One region of the Halomonas sp. B23F22_3 genome, then DNA from elsewhere that is predicted to be linked to it. Evidence: riboswitches for the same ligand, from Rfam matches in the RefSeq annotation. Region 1 holds a riboswitch; the other holds the start of a gene.
What was found. A riboswitch is a leader RNA that binds a small molecule or an ion and turns the genes downstream of it on or off. The one in region 1 is predicted to bind thiamine pyrophosphate.
Positions count from the first base shown of each region.

Region 2: it holds a riboswitch for thiamine pyrophosphate, as region 1 does, so the genes downstream of both, ACGTNG_RS04540 (3-oxoacyl-ACP reductase) here and tenA (thiaminase II) in region 1, are expected to answer to the same signal.

Region 1 is NZ_JBIEKG010000002.1:15,330-22,970, forward strand. It holds gene thiC (phosphomethylpyrimidine synthase ThiC) at 1-253, opposite strand, end outside; TPP riboswitch at 331-442, opposite strand; gene tenA (thiaminase II) at 528-1,196, opposite strand; TPP riboswitch at 1,266-1,408, opposite strand; gene ACGTNG_RS03750 (hypothetical protein) at 1,493-4,870, opposite strand; gene ACGTNG_RS03755 (lysophospholipid acyltransferase family protein) at 4,931-5,860, opposite strand; gene ACGTNG_RS03760 (DUF4870 family protein) at 5,864-6,247, opposite strand; gene ACGTNG_RS03765 (VOC family protein) at 6,335-6,736, opposite strand; gene ACGTNG_RS03770 (class I SAM-dependent methyltransferase) at 6,776-7,414, shown strand.
Region 2 is NZ_JBIEKG010000002.1:182,951-190,591, forward strand. It holds gene pdxB (4-phosphoerythronate dehydrogenase PdxB) at 1-235, shown strand, start outside; gene htpX (protease HtpX) at 391-1,296, opposite strand; gene ACGTNG_RS04495 (pyridoxal phosphate-dependent aminotransferase) at 1,410-2,639, opposite strand; gene ylqF (ribosome biogenesis GTPase YlqF) at 2,710-3,693, opposite strand; gene msrB (peptide-methionine (R)-S-oxide reductase MsrB) at 3,786-4,187, opposite strand; tRNA gene ACGTNG_RS04510 (tRNA-Glu) at 4,383-4,458, shown strand; tRNA gene ACGTNG_RS04515 (tRNA-Gly) at 4,483-4,557, shown strand; tRNA gene ACGTNG_RS04520 (tRNA-Glu) at 4,577-4,652, shown strand; tRNA gene ACGTNG_RS04525 (tRNA-Gly) at 4,692-4,766, shown strand; tRNA gene ACGTNG_RS04530 (tRNA-Glu) at 4,790-4,865, shown strand; tRNA gene ACGTNG_RS04535 (tRNA-Gly) at 4,892-4,966, shown strand; TPP riboswitch at 5,215-5,308, shown strand; gene ACGTNG_RS04540 (3-oxoacyl-ACP reductase) at 5,342-6,118, shown strand; gene ACGTNG_RS04545 (LLM class flavin-dependent oxidoreductase) at 6,115-7,428, shown strand; gene ACGTNG_RS04550 (sodium:solute symporter family transporter) at 7,501-7,641, opposite strand, start outside.

The DNA of each region.
Region 1 (7,641 bases):
CGGCAAGGCCCTGGCGCAGGTCGATCTCGGCCTCGGGATCGGTGTAGGGGCCGGAGGTGTCGTAGACCAGCAGCGGCGGGTTGGCCTCGTCTTCCCCGGAGGTCCCGGTCGGCGACAGGCTGATCTCGCGGAATGGGACGCGGATGTCCGGGCGCGAGCCCTCGATATAGACCTTGCGCGAGCCGGGCAGCGGCTGGATGGCGGCCTCGTCGACGCGGGCACTCTCGGCGAGGAAATGGGCGGTCTTGCTCATGGTGTTCTCCCTAGGATTGTCAGGGTCTTGTCAGGGAGGACACAGGCGGGAAGGACAGGGGCCATGGCGTCGGGGCACACGGCCTGTCGCTTGATCCCTACGCTGGTCCTAGCCAGTTCAGGTTCAACGGGATCCATGCTGGCAAGCGCATGGTCTCAGCCGTCATCAACGGCGCCCCGTCAAGCGTGGTGGTCGGGCAATCTCGCGATTCCCCTTCTATCCCGTGGGTGGGCGGCCTGACCAGAACCAGCCCGGGACGACAGGTGGGACCAGCTCAGAGGCGCCGGTCGAGCCCCATCTGCCAGAAGTCGATCTCGAGCCGGGTGGCGTCGCGGAATACCGCGGTGAGCTCCGCGAAGCGCGCCGGCGTCACCTCCGCCAGGCGCGCGTCCAGCCAGGCGCGCTCGTCCGCCATGGCCTGCTGGAACGTCTCGCTCTCGTACATGGCGATCCAGGCGTCATAGGGGTTGGCGGCGCCGCGCACCGTGGTGGTGCGGCCGTTGAGCCACCGGGCGATCTCGCCGTAGCCGACCAGGCAGGGGGCCAGCGCCACGTGCAGGTCCAGCAGGTCGCCGCGGTGGCCGGTGTCGAGCACGTAGCGCGTGTAGGCCAGCGTCGCGCGCGCCTCGGGCAGGCGCGCCAGGTCCTGCTCCGAGATGCCCCAGCCGCGGCAGTAGTCCACGTGCAGCCCCAGCTCCACGTCGAGGATCGTCTTCAGGCCCTCGAAGGCGTGGCGTAGCTCGCCGAGGTCGCGGCTCTTGTAGGCGGCCAGGGCGTAGGCCCGGGCGAAATGGATCAGGAACAGGTAGTCCTGCTGGAGGTAGTGGCGAAAGGCGCCTTCCTCGAGGGTGGCGTCGCCGAGCCGGCGCACGAAGTCGTGCTCGATATAGGCGCGCCAGTCGTCCTGGCAGGCCGCGGTGAGATTGTCGAATCGGTAGCCCATCATGCCTCCGGTCGGGGGGAGATCCGGAAGCGGGGCGGGGGAGGGTGGCCAGGGAAGGTGCCGAGGGGGCACTGGTCACCGCTTGATTCCTACGCCGGTACTAGCCGGATCAGGTTCACGGGACCAGCGCTCGGTGTCCTGAGTCTGTTTCGACAGTCTCTCGACACCCCGCGCCATCTCAGCCGGCTCTACCGGCACCCCGTCAAGCGAAGCACTTACCTTAGCATCCTGGCGTCGTCTTGCCACCCTCCGGGGGGGAGGCCGGTGTCGTCTCGCCGGGGTGCGGGGGCGGCGCGTCATTCCGGCTCGGCGTCCAGCCACTCGACCCACTCCTGGCGCTCAGGAAGGGTCAGCTCGCTGGCGGGCCGAGCGCTGGCATACCACTCGCGGACGTTGCGCAGCTGCCATCGCCGGCGGTCGCCATCCAGCTCGATGCCCAGTCGAAAGGGCCCGTAGCGGGCGAGGGCGCGGCCAGACAGGCGGGCATCGCGCAGGGCGACGTTGGCCAGCAGCTCCAGCCGACTGCCGCCCTGCACGGCGAGGTCCTCCAGGCGGAGGGTGTCGTCGTCGAACATCACGCGCGCCTTGCCGCGCACCTCGCCGAGCGTCAGCCTGTCGCGCAGCCAGCCCCGCTCCCGGGTCGAATCGACGAACAGGTTGACCAGCAGGCCACTGTCGCGCATGGCCAGGTCGAGCCGGGCGTCGAGGGACAGCGGTGCCTCCCAGCGCATCTCTCCCTCGGGGACCTCGAGGCGCGCCCACCAGCCCCGGGTGAGGCCGCCGGCGGCGTCCTCCAGTCGCACGTCGCGCATGCTCAGCGTGGAGCCTGCCACATCGAAGCGCAGCGTCTCCAGGTCGCCATCGGAGAGGCGCGTCGTCAGCGTCAAGTTGCCCTCCAGGACCTGCTCATCGATGGCGAGGCGGGCGTCGGAGGCGTGAAGCTGCAGGCTGCCCTCGGCCCCCAGGCCCTCCAGCCGCAGGTGGGTGGCCATCGTCGCCTGGCCCGAGAGGAAGGCGATGCCGGCATCTTGGGGCAGGTAGTCGTTGAAGGCGGCGAGATCCGGTATCGCCACATCGGGCATGTCGATGCGCGTGCTGAGTGCCTCCAGGCCCTCACTGGGGTCGAGGTGGGGCGACCGGCTGCGGATCTCCAGCCGGCGGCCGTCGATCAGCGCGTCGCTTCCCCCCTGGCGGCGCAGGCCGAAGCGGGGCAGGGAGAGGTGCAGCTGCGCGCCGGGGGCGGTGGTCTCGAGCACCAGCGAGCCGTCGCCGAAGGCCTCGTAGTGCAGGAAGCGCACGGCGAGCCGGTCGGAGTGCACGCGAAGCCGGCTTTCCGGCATCACCTCGCCGTTCGCCAGGTCGAGGTCGAGGCTCAGGCGTCCGCCCCCCTCGACGCCCAGGCCATGTTCGTCAGGCAGAAAGGCATTGAGGAAGCCGAGACGGTCGAGCTGGCCATCCAGCCGCAAGGTGCCGGCCAGAGGGCGGCGTGGCGCCTCCCGGCCGGGCCAGTCGAAGCCGCCCTCGAGGCGCGCCCGGGGCAGCACCAGCAGGGTGCGAAGCGTCTCTCCGCGACGCGACGAGGCGGTCAGGGCCAACCGGCTGCCGGACAGGTCGACTCGCTGGCGGTCGGGAACGATCTCGCCAAGCTCCAGGGTCACGTCCAGCTCGCCCTGGAACTCCTCCTCCAGCAGGCGGCCCCTGATCTCGTCGCCGGCGAGGGTGATGCGCCCGCGGCCCCGGTCGTCCTCCAGCACGATGCGCCCGCGGCTGTCGGCCCATCCGGCCGCCAGCTCCAACGGCGCAGCCTCCGGCAGGTAGGCGTCGAGCACCGCCACATCGGGGATGCGCGCGCCGTGCCACTCCGCCGTCAGCGAGCGGGAGCCCGGGAACGGCGCTCGTGCACTCGCCGTGCCGGTGAGGGAGAGCCGCTCGGCCTGGAAGAGCCGGCGGCCATCTGCGAGGCGGGTGAGATCCACCTCATTGAAGACGAGGGCGAGGTCTGCCTGCGGATCGGTGCCGTCGGGGCGCAGGGTGAGCAGCGCCCGACCCTCGCCGCGGGCATGGACGCCCAGGAAGCGCGCCCCCAGCGCCTCGGAGTGCACCTCCAGCTGGCTGCCCTCCAGCGGCTGCCCCTCCTGGATGCGCAGGGTCCCGGCGAGCCGGCCGCCGCCTTCCAGGGCGAGTCCGACGCCGTCGAAGCGTTCGGCGAGGAAGGGGGTGAGCATGCCGAGATGGCCCACCCGACCATGTAGTTCCACGTCCGCCGACCAGGGCGGGGCGGCGTCGGGCGGGAGGGCGTCCGCCGGGGCTCGCCAGGCCCGCGGGAGCTGGAACCGAGCCGTGGGCAGTTGCAGCTCGGCGGTGAGCGGCTGCGCCTCGCCCGAGGCGGTGGCGTCGAGGTCGAGTCTCGCGCCGGAGATGTCCACCAGGCCGCGTTCGACGTCGAGCTCGGCAATCGGCAGGTGCAGGTCGAGTCGTCCCGTCAGCGACTGCTCGCCGAGGCCCAGAGCCAGGGCCTCGCCGGACAGGTCGAATCCCCCGCTCAGGCGCTCGCCGTCAAAGGTCAGCTCGCCCTGCAGCCGCGACACGCCCCCTTCCAGTGTCAGGGGCACCTCGGCAGGGAGATAGCGGTCGAGGGCGGCGATGTCGCCTACCTCGGTGTTCCGCCACTGCAGCTGGGCCCGGACATGACGCGCCTCGTGACGCGGGTCGGGGAGCACCTGAAGGCGCAGGGCGGGCGTGGTGAGGTCGAGCCGGAAGCCGTCGCCGCGGAGCAGGGGCGCAGACGCGGGGGGAGCGGCGACATCGGTCATCTCGATGTCGTCGAGATCGACTTTGATGCGGGTGCGCTTCTTCATCTCGGCCACCACCGACCCGGCCCCATCGATCCGGTAGCGTGCTCCCTCCTCCAGCCAGTGGCTCTCGTCGAGCCGCACGCTCAGCTGCGGGGAGTCGAGGCGCAGGCGGCTGCCAGGCCGTACCTCGCCCCCCTCGATCACGACCTCGCCGCGCAGGTCGCCGCGGCCATCGACCTCCAGCCAGCCGAGCGAGGCGAGGTAGGGGTTGAAGACGGTGTAGGCATCGCTGCGCCCGGCCAGGGCAACGGTGCCCGAGACGGCGCGTCCCGCCTCGGTGCCGGTCGCCTCGGCCAGCGCCAGCGGAGCGAGGGACAGGTCGGCCTCCAGGGTGACGCCCTCCACCAGTCGCGTGTCGTCCTTCAGCACGGCGCCGTCGTCCAGCGTCAGCCGCACCGCCTCCGCGGCCAGCGTGCCGGCTCCCCAATGAAGGCCCGCCAGGTGCAGGCGGCCGCGTCCCTGCAGGCGGTAGGCATCCAGCCTGGCGTGGCGGATGCCCTCGGCATCGAGGCGGCGAAGCCAGACCTCACGGCTAAGCAGCGGGGCCAGGGCGACGCCCAGCGTGGCGGTCTCTGCCTCAAGCGCGACGTGGTGTTCGGCGGCGGTGCCGGCAAGGCTTAGACCGGCCACCTGCAGGTGGCCGGGAAAGGCGGTCCAGGCCCGCTCCCACTCCAGCGTGAAGTGCGGCGCGCGGTCGAGTTGGCGGCGTCCCCAGTCGCTGTTAAGCAGGGCGTTGGCGATGACGAGGTAGAGAACATGGAGAGCCGCCAGGAGGAGGGCGAGCCGGGCCAGCGTCCTGAGCGGCGTGAAGCGAATCATGGAAGGCGCTGGCGTGTCGGATGCATGGGCCACCTTCGAGTCGGACGGCAACGGCCGCCCTCAGTAGAGCCGGAAGCGCTTCCAGCCGGGTTTGCCCTCGGCCTCCTCGGGAGTCTTGCGATAGCGCTTGTACTCCCATTGGTACTGGGCCGGGTCCAGGGCGATGGTCGACTCCACGCAGGCGTTGACCCCGGTGGCCGAGATGGTCTCGTCGGGATCGTAGACCCGCTCGTCGGCGGCCAGGAAGTGCAGGGCGAAGCCCCGGCCGGGCAGGCGCAGGGCGACGCCGGTGACGACCCGCGCCTCGGTGCGGGCTACCAGCTTGGGCAGCAGGGTGGCGGTGTAGGCGGGCCGGCCGAAGAAGGGCGCGAAGACGCCGCTGCCCCAGCTCGGCACCTGGTCGGGTAGGATGCCCACCGCCTCCGTGCGCTTGAGCGCCTTGAGCAGGGCGGCCACGCCGCGGGGGTTGGTCGGCACCAGGCTGGCGCCGCGGCGTTCGCGGCCCCGGCGGATGATCGGATCCAGCGCGGCGAGCTTGGGCGGCTCGTACATGGCGGTGAAGGGGAAGTGGCCGGAGAGCCAGAAGTTCAGCACCTCCCAGTTGCCGAAGTGGGGCGCCAGCACGATGACGCCGCGTCCCTCGGCCCGGGCCTCGTCGAGGAGCTCGCGGCCGTGCACCTCGACGATTGACGCCTCGACCCGCTCGGGGTCGCCCATCCAGGCGAAGCCGAGCTCCAGCATGGTCGCCGTGGAGTGGGTCAGGCTCTGTCGCGCCAGCCGCCCACGCTCGGCGTCGCTGCGCGTGGGGTAGGCCTCGGCCAGGTTGATGCGGGTGACCGTGCGCTCGCGGCGGCTGAAGCGCTCGACCAGCGGGCCGATCATCCGGGCCAGCCGCCACAGGGTCGTCAGGCGACGATTGGCGAGGCCGCGCCACAGGGTGGCGATGGCGCGCGCCTGGCCGGCAGGCGCGCGGGGTTCATCGTCGCGCATGGCTCACACCCACCAGGTGTCGACGTTGTCCGGCGCGCGCCGCTCGTTGAGCGCCTTGAGCCCCTTCACGCAGCGGATCACCAGCCACACCACGGCGGCCAGCCAGGTCAGAAAGCCGATCAGTACCAGGGTGAGCAGGCCGGAGATGCCGAAGTAGAGCAATGCCATCCAGAAGGTGCGGATCTGGTAGCGGTAGTGCTCGTCGAGCCAGGCCGGCCCGTTGCCGCGGTAGACGTAGGCAATCACCACGGCCACCAGCGAGGTCAGCCCGCCGGTGACCATGCCCGCCAGGTGCAGCACGTACACCACAATGGGAATGGTCGTGTCGGGGGTGCTGCCCTGTTCGGCGACGGCCCGGTCGTCATCTCGGTGCAGGTTGTCGTTCATGGCTCGTCCCTGATGGTGGCTTCGCTGGCGCCAATGATACCGACCGAGGTGAACAATGACACCAGGCCGAGCGTGCCCGAGGGGCCGTCAGTGCCCTGCGGCGGGCTGGGGCTTCACGGGGCGGCTGATCTCGATGAGGTTGCCGTCGGGGTCGCGCAGGTAGAGCGAGCTGAGCTCGCCCGTGGCGCCCTGGCGCGGCACCGGGCCGAGCTCCACCTCCACGTCCAGCGCCTCCAGGTGGCGCTGCACCTCGTCCAGCGGCAGCAAGCTGCGCACGCAGAGATCCAGGCTGCCGGGCGTCGGCGTGGCGGCGCGGGGGGTGATGTCGGTGGCGGTCCAGTGCAGGCGCAGGGCCATGTCGCCCAGCATCAGGTCGACGCGTTCACGGTCGCGGTAGCGGACCTCGAGCCCGAGGACGCGGGAGTAGAAGTCCACGGCGCGGGAAATGTCGGTCACGGTGATGACCAGGTGGTCCAGACCTGACAGCATGCATGTCTCCTCGGAATGATGGCCTGGCAAGAGAATACGATGATGCTGATCTGTCCGCTATGCGCGTCGGTCGATACCGCGCCCTTTCATCGCGACGCCAAGCGCGACTATCAGCGCTGCGGGCGCTGCGCGCTGGTCTTCGTGCCGCCGGCCCAGCGCCTCGGCCCCGAGGCGGAGCGAGCGGTCTACGACCAGCATGAGAACTCCCCCGACGATCCCGGCTATCGGCGCTTCCTCTCGCGGATATATGACCCGCTGCGCGAGAGGCTCGCCCCCGGCGCGCCCGGGCTCGACTTTGGCGCGGGGCCGGGGCCGACCCTCTCGGTGATGTTCGAGGAGGCAGGCCACCCCACGGCCATCTATGACCCCTTCTATGCACCGGATGCCTCGGTCCTCGAGCGTCGCTATGCGTTCATCACGGCCACCGAGGTGGTGGAGCACCTCTTCGCTCCCGGCGAGGAACTCGACCGGCTGGTCGACCGGCTCGAACCTTGCGGCTGGCTAGGGCTGATGACCAAGCGCGTCACGAGCCCCGAGGCCTTCGCCGGTTGGCACTACATCCTCGATCCCACCCACGTCTGCTTCTTCAGTGAGGCGACCTTCACTTGGTTCGCCCGTCGCCATGATCTGCGGGTGCAGTTTCCCGCCGACGACGTGGTATTGCTGCAGCGGGGGTGACATTTAGTGGCGGTCCAGGCGTTACTCGTGACGCAGTTAAATAGTTAACGCTAATAAAGTTTGATGTTTTATTTACTAGCTAATTATTAGCTTGTCCAACATGGCTTGCTCGTCGTTCCCTGGCCTGCGACGGGTGCTGTGCACGCCATGCCAATCGACAGTGCATCCTACGACAAACGCTTCTCGGGGCTTTCTGCCTAAGGTGTGTGGGTGCCGGTCAGTTACGT
Region 2 (7,641 bases), 170 kb from region 1:
GTTGCCCGAGGAGGCGCTGCGGCTCTGCCTGCGCGCCGTCTACGACCCGCGACGCGACCACGACAGCCTGCACCGCGAGGCGCGCCGCCAGGGCATGGCCAAGGGCTTCGACGGCTGCCGGGCGCGCTATCCGCTGCGCCGGGAGGCCGCCTCCCTCGAGCTCGTTCTGGGCGAGGGCGCACGGGAGCTCGAGCCGCTGCTGGCAGGGGCCGGGTTTCGCATCGCCGCCCGCTGACCGCGACCCCGGCCCGAACGACAGCAGGCCCGCCAATCGGCGGGCCTGCTGTCGTCTGCATAGTGCTGCCTAAGCGGCGTTACTGCCGGTAGGCGGCTTCCTTCTGTGCTCTACCATTCACTGCCGGTAGGCGGCTTCCTTCTGTGCTCTACCATTCACTGCCGGTAGGCGGCTTCCTTGAGCGCGCGGATACGATCATCCAGCGGCGGGTGGCTGGCGAACATGCGCTCCATCAGCGAGCGGGTCTGGCCCTTGGTGATGGCCATGGCGCGCAGGGTATCCGGCATCTGGTCGGGCATCTCGGTCTCGGCCTTGAGCCGCGCCAGGGCATTGATCATGGCGCCGCTGCCGGCGAGGCGGGCGCCGGCACTGTCGGCCCGGTACTCCCGGAAGCGCGAGAACCAGGCGACGATGGCCGAGGCGATCAGGCCGAAGACGATCTCGGCGACGATCACCACCGCGAAGTAGCCCATGAACCCGAGGCCCCCCTCGCCGTCGCTGCGGCTCTTCAGGAAGCCGTCGACCAGGTGGGCGACCACTCGGGCGAAGAACATCACGAAGGTGTTGAGCACGCCCTGCACCAGCGCCAGGGTCACCATGTCGCCGTTGGCGACGTGGCCGATCTCGTGGGCCAGCACCGCGCGCACCTCTTCGGGGCGCATGCGGTTGAGCAGGCCGGCGGAGACCGCCACCAGGGCATCGTCCTTGTTCCAGCCGGTGGCGAAGGCGTTGGACTGCTGGGCGGGGAAGATGCCGACCTCCGGCATCTTGATGCCGGCCTCGCGGGCCAGCTCACCCACCGTGTCGAGCAGCCACTGCTCGGTGGAGTTGCTCGGCGTCTCGATCACCACGGTGCCGGTCGAGCGCTTGGCCATCCACTTGGAGATGAACAGCGAGATCATCGAGCCGGCCATGCCGAAGATGAAGCAGAAGATCAGCAGGGCATTGAAGTTCATGCCCTGCTCGTTCAGGTAGCTCTCCACCCCCAGCAGGCGCAGGGTGATGCTGGCGACCAGGATCACCGCCAGGTTGGTGCCCAGGAACAGCAGGATTCTCATCATTGCCGGAACTCTCCAGTCGTCGATAGGGGCGCCGCGGTCGCGGCGTAGACAAGCTGTTGCTTAGATACGGGCTGGCCCGTCGGGTTTCAAGCGGCGGGCCGGCGTCGCCCCGGCTACTGGCGATAGCGCGACAGGAAGCGCGCGAAGCGGTCCAGGGCGTCCTCCAGCTGGTCGGCCCAGGGCAGGGTGACGATGCGCACGTGATCGGGCTCGGGCCAGTTGAAGGCCGTGCCCTGGACCAGCAGGATCTTCTCCTGGAGCAGCAGATCGAGCACCAGCTGCTGGTCGTCCTGGATGTTGAAGACCTGGGGGTCGAGCTTCGGGAAGGCGTAGAGCGCCCCCTTGGGCCGGGTGCAGCTGACCCCGGGAATGGCGTTGAGCTTCTCGACGGTGATGTCGCGCTGGGCGAGCAGGCGCCCGCCGGGCAGGATCAGGTCGTTGATCGACTGGTAGCCGCCCAGCGCCGTCTGGATGGCGTGCTGGGCCGGCACGTTGGCACACAGGCGCATCGAGGCCAGCATCGTCAGCCCCTGGATGAAGTCGGCGGCGCGCTGCTTGGCGATGTTGCCCGAGAGGATCATCCAGCCGCTGCGGAAGCCGGCGCAGCGATAGCTCTTCGAGAGCCCGTTCATGGTCACCACCAGCTGGTCATCGCCGGCCAGCGCCCCGGTGGAGACGTGCTCGACCCCGTCGTAGAGGATCTTGTCGTAGATCTCGTCGGAGAACACCACCAGGTCGTGCTCCCGGGCTATCTCGAGGAGCTCGCGCACCACCGCCGGCGGATAGACGGCGCCGGTGGGGTTGTTGGGGTTGATGATCACGATGGCCCGGGTGTGCGCGGTGACCTTGGCGCGGATGTCGTCCATGTCCGGCGCCCAGTCGGCCTGCTCGTCGCACCGGTAGTGCACGGCGTGGCCGCCCGAAAGGTTGGCGGCGGCGGTCCACAGCGGGTAGTCGGGCGCCGGTATCAGCACCTCGTCGCCGTCGTTGAGCAGCGACTGCAGCGCCATCACGATCAGCTCCGAGACGCCGTTGCCGATGTAGATGTCTTCGATGCCGACGCCGGGGATGTCCTTGCGCTGGCACTCCTGCATGATCGCCTTGCGCGCCGAGTAGAGCCCCTTGGAATCGCAGTAGCCCTGGGCGGTGGGGAGGTTGCGCATCACGTCCTGGAGGATCTCCTCCGGCGCCTCGAAGCCGAACGGCGCGGGATTGCCGATGTTCAGCTTGAGGATGCGCTGGCCTTCTTCTTCCAGCCGCTTGGCGTGCTCGAGCACCGGGCCGCGAATGTCGTAGCAGACGTTCTCGAGCTTGTGCGATTTCCTGATCGGGGGGGTATCCATGGGCGCTGAATCCAGTGATGTCCGTGTGCCGCCTTGGGCGGCGATCGTTGTTCGTCGGCGTCGCCTGCGATTATGCGGGTTCGGCGCCGTCGCCACCATCCTCGGGGCGCGGTTCGTCCGGCGCCGGCTCCTCCGGTTCCGGCGCGACCGGGATGTCGGCCGGGGTCTCCAGGGTGAGGCGGCCGAGCTTGCCGTCGCGAAGCTCGTGGAGCAGCACTTCCGCGCCCCGATGCAGGTCGATCTCGCCGCCGGCGCGCAGGCCGCCGCGCTTGGACGCGATCTCGCTGAGGATGGCGTGGCCGTCGTAGCCGCTCAGGGCCAGCAGGTCGACCCGCACGGGGCCGTCGGCATCCACCTGGTCGGCGTCGGGGTGCGCCGTGTAGGCCGGCAACGACTTGAGCTTGTAGCGTGCGCTGAGCGCCTCGGGATAGCGCCTGGCCAGCTCGGCGGCGGCGACCACGGCCACGTCGACGTAGTCGATGGCGGTATCGCGGATGGCGCCGCTGGCCGCCAGGCGGTGGGCGCTGGCCTGATCCTCGATCTTCGGCCACAGCACCCCGGGGGTGTCGATCAGCGCCACGCGGCCGCCGATGCGCACCTTCTGCTGGCGCTTGGTGACGGCGGGCTCGTTGCCGGTCTTGGCGATCGTGCGCCCGGCCAGGCCGTTGATCAGGGTCGACTTGCCGACGTTGGGAATGCCCATGACCATCACCCGCACGTCGCGGTCGGCGCGCACCTGGCCGGCCAGCTCGTGGCACAGCTTCGGGATGCGCTTGAGCTCGCGGGCCTGGGTGGTGGTCACCGCGAGTGCCCGGGTGTCATCCTGGGCGTCGAAGAAGGCCGTCCACTCGCGGGTCCGCTCGGGGTCGGCCAGATCGGCCCGCGAGAGGATCTTGAGCACCGGCTTGTGGCGCGTCAGCTCGGCGAGCATGGGGTTGGCGCTGGAGTAGGGGAGACGGGCGTCGAGCACCTCGATCACCACGTCGATCTCCGGCAGCGCCTCGAGGATCTGCCGGCGCGCCTTGTTCATGTGTCCCGGAAACCAGCCGAGCATCGAGCCTCTCCTGCATGAGCGTGTAGAAAAATGGCCGCCCATCATAGCAGATGGACGGCCGTCGCCGAGCGGGGCGGTGGCGGGTCGTGCGGCTACTCGCCGGCGTGGAAGGCGATCGCCACCGAGTTGATGCAGTAGCGAAGCCCGGTGGTCTCCGGCGGGCCGTCGGTGAAGACATGGCCGAGGTGGGCATCGCAGCGGGCGCAGGTCACCTCGCTTCGCTGCATGCCGTGGCTGGTGTCGGTCTGCTCCTCGACGCACTTCGGCGTGAAGGGTCGATCGAAGCTCGGCCAGCCGCAGCCGGCATTGAACTTGTGCTCGTTCTCGAACAGCGGCGCATTGCAGCACACGCAGTGATAGATGCCGTGCTCGTCGCTCACGTTGTACTTCCCGCTGAAGGCCGGTTCGGTGCCCTTCTCGCGGGTGACGCGGTACTGCTCCGGCGTCAGCTGCTCACGCCACTCGGCGTCGCTCTTCTGGATCTTGCTGCGCATGGCCTCTTCTCCTCATTGCGTCGTGGAGCCGGCGGCAGGCTCGGCGTCTCGCCCTCATTCTGACATCTCACCGGGTGGGGGTTTCCAGTGGCGGCCCCTGGCAGGTCACGCGGTATCAACGAGCGATGAGAGGCGCTTGACAGCCCCCGGGAGCGCCGGTAATATTCGCCGCACCTCGACGAGGCGAGCCAATGCGTCCCATTCGTCTAGTGGTCCAGGACACCGCCCTTTCACGGCGGTAACAGGGGTTCGAACCCCCTATGGGACGCCACTCGATTCGTTAAGGTGCCGGAGTGCGGGAATAGCTCAGTGGTAGAGCATCGCCTTGCCAAGGCGAGGGTCGCGAGTTCGAATCTCGTTTCCCGCTCCAGTTTGAAGGTAAAAATTGCGTCCCATTCGTCTAGTGGTCTAGGACACCGCCCTTTCACGGCGGTAACAGGGGTTCGAACCCCCTATGGGACGCCACCTTCGACAGCCGGTAGCAACACGGTGCGAGAAGACCAAGCGGGAATAGCTCAGTGGTAGAGCATCGCCTTGCCAAGGCGAGGGTCGGGAGTTCGAATCTCCTTTCCCGCTCCATTCGCTCCTTGAGCGATGATTGCGTCCCATTCGTCTAGTGGCCTAGGACACCGCCCTTTCACGGCGGTAACAGGGGTTCGAACCCCCTATGGGACGCCACTTCTCACAAGCACGCCTCCAGATAAGCGGGAATAGCTCAGTGGTAGAGCATCGCCTTGCCAAGGCGAGGGTCGGGAGTTCGAATCTCCTTTCCCGCTCCAATCTCCTACGTAGTCACTATCGACACGCCAAGGCTCGGGTCATGATCCGGAGTGCCGGCGCAGTCGATCTCCTTTCCCGCTCCAATCTTGCATCACCTTCCTAGATGCCAATCATGAGCCAAGGCGCCAGCCCGGCTGATGTCGTTTCCTCGTATCTCGTTATCCGCTCCAGATTGACGTCCCCCTTGCGCCGGCCTGTTCCCGAACGGTTCCCCGGCTGTTGCTGCCTACCCGAATGCGCTATGGTGGCCTGAGACACGGGGTGCGGCTGCGGCCGCTGAGATAATACCCGTCGAACCTGATCCAGTTCACACTGGCGAAGGGATGTCGGCCGGCTCCAGCGCGGCGTCCTTTGCCGCGTATCAAGGAGTTCTCATGGCCGTTTCCTCTCTCCCCCTCGACCAGCAGGTCGTACTCGTCACCGGCGGCGCGCGCGGTCTTGGCGCCCACCTGACCCGAGCCTTTCTCGACCAGGGCGCCCGCGTGGTGGTCAACTACTACCAGAGCCGTGAGGCCGCCGAGGCGCTGGTGAAGGAGGCGCCGCAGCGGGTCCTGGCCGTTCAAGCCGACGTGCGTGAGGCCGAGGCGGTGCAGGCGCTGTTCGAGCAGGCCCGCGTCCACTTTGACGCGCCGATCACCACCGTGGTCAACAACGCCCTGCCGGAGTTCACCTTCAACGGCGATGCGCGTCCCGACGCCGACGCCCTCGACTGGGCGCACCTCCAGCAGCAGCTGGAGGGCGTCAACCGGGGTGCGCTGAACACCATCCAGGCGGCGCTTGCCGGCATGCGCGAGCAGGGCGGCGGGCGGATCATCAACGTCGGCACCAACCTGTTCCAGAACCCCGTCGTGCCCTATCACGACTACACCGCCGGCAAGGCCGCGCTGCTCTCGCTGACCCGCACGCTCTCCAACGACCTGGGGCCCGACAACATTGCCGTGAACATGATCTCCGGCGGGCTGCTGCGCACCACCGATGCGTCCAGCGCGACCCCTGAGGCGGTCTTCGACCTGATCGCGCAGAACACCCCGCTGCGCCGGGTGACCACGCCGGCGGAGTTCGCCGACGCGGCGCTGTTCTTCGCCTCGCCCTGGGCGCGGGCGGTCACCGGCCAGAACCTGATCGTCGACGGCGGCCTGGTGAAAGGATGATGACGCCGCGCCACCCCGACGAGACACTGCACCTCAACCTGTTCGTGATGGGTGCCGGCCACCACCGCGCGGCCTGGCGGCACCCCGACTCCAGCGCCGAGCGGCTCGGCGACATCGCCTACTACGAGTCGCTGGCCCGCACCGCCGAGCGCGGCAAGCTCGACGCTGTCTTCTTCGCCGACGGCATGAGCGCCGGCAGCGTGGAGGACGGCTTCAACTGGCATCTCGAGCCGCTGACCGCGCTCTCCGCAATGAGCCGGGCCACTCGGCACATCGGGCTGATCAGCACGCTCTCGAGCACCTTCTATACCCCCTTCCATGCGGCCCGGCTGGTGGGCTCGCTGGACCATATCTCCGGCGGGCGCGTGGGCTGGAACGTGGTGACCTCGATGTTCGACAGCGAGGCGCGCAATCACGGCTACCAAGCCATGCCTGCGCATGCCGAACGCTACGCCCGGGCCGAGGAGTTCGTGCAGACGGTGCTGGCGCTTTGGGACAGCTGGGCCGATGATGCCATCGAGCGCGACCGCCAGGGCCGCTATGCCGACCCGGACAAGGTGCGCAAGATCGACCACCACGGAGAGCACTTCCTGGTGGACGGGCCCCTGAACCTGCCGCGCCCGCCCCAGGGGCATCCGGTGCTGGTGCAGGCGGGCGCCTCCTCCCAGGGGCGCGACCTGGCGGCGCGCTACGCCGAGGCGATCTACGCGGTCGCCTATGACCTCCCGACCGCCCAGGGCTACTACCGGGACATCAAGTCGCGGGTGGAGGCGGCCGGGCGCAGCGCACCGGTGCCCATCCTGCCGGGACTCGTCACCTATGTCGGTTCCACCATGGAGGAGGCCCGGGCCAAGCAGCGTGCGTTGGATGAGTGCCTGCCGGTGGCGGCCTCGCTGCGCCAGCTGGGGCTCTTCATCGAGCAGGACTGCAGCGACTGGGAGCTCGATGCGCCGGTGCCGCCGCTGCCGCCGCTGGCCGAGTTCCGCGGCCCCCAGGGGCGCTATGCCACCATCCTGCGCATCATCGAGACCGAACGGCCGACCCTGCGCGAGCTGCTGGGGCGGCTCGCCGCCGGCGGCGGCCACTGCACCATGATCGGCACCCCGGAGAGCATCGCCGACGAAATGGAACGTTGGTTCCACGGCCGCGGGGCGGACGGCTTCAACCTGATGCCGCCCTCGTTGCCCGGCGGGATCGAGGACTTCGTCGACCAGGTGGTCCCGGAGCTGCAGCGCCGCGGGCTCTTCCGCGAGGAGTACACGGCGACGACGCTGCGCGGCCACCTCGGCCTCGAGCGGCCGGCGGGCTGACACTCCTGGCGATCCGCTCACGGCGCCCCAGAACGCAAAACGCCCCCAAGAGGGGCGTTTTCGTGTTACCCCTTACCCCTCGAAGCGTCGCGCGCCGGCGCTCAGCACCGCGAAGTCGAAGCGTTGCTTCGCCGGCAGCAGCGCCAGCAGCGCCAGGCCCGTCACGACCGGCATGAAGGTGGCGAGCAGGAAGGACTCCATCAGGGTGGTCAG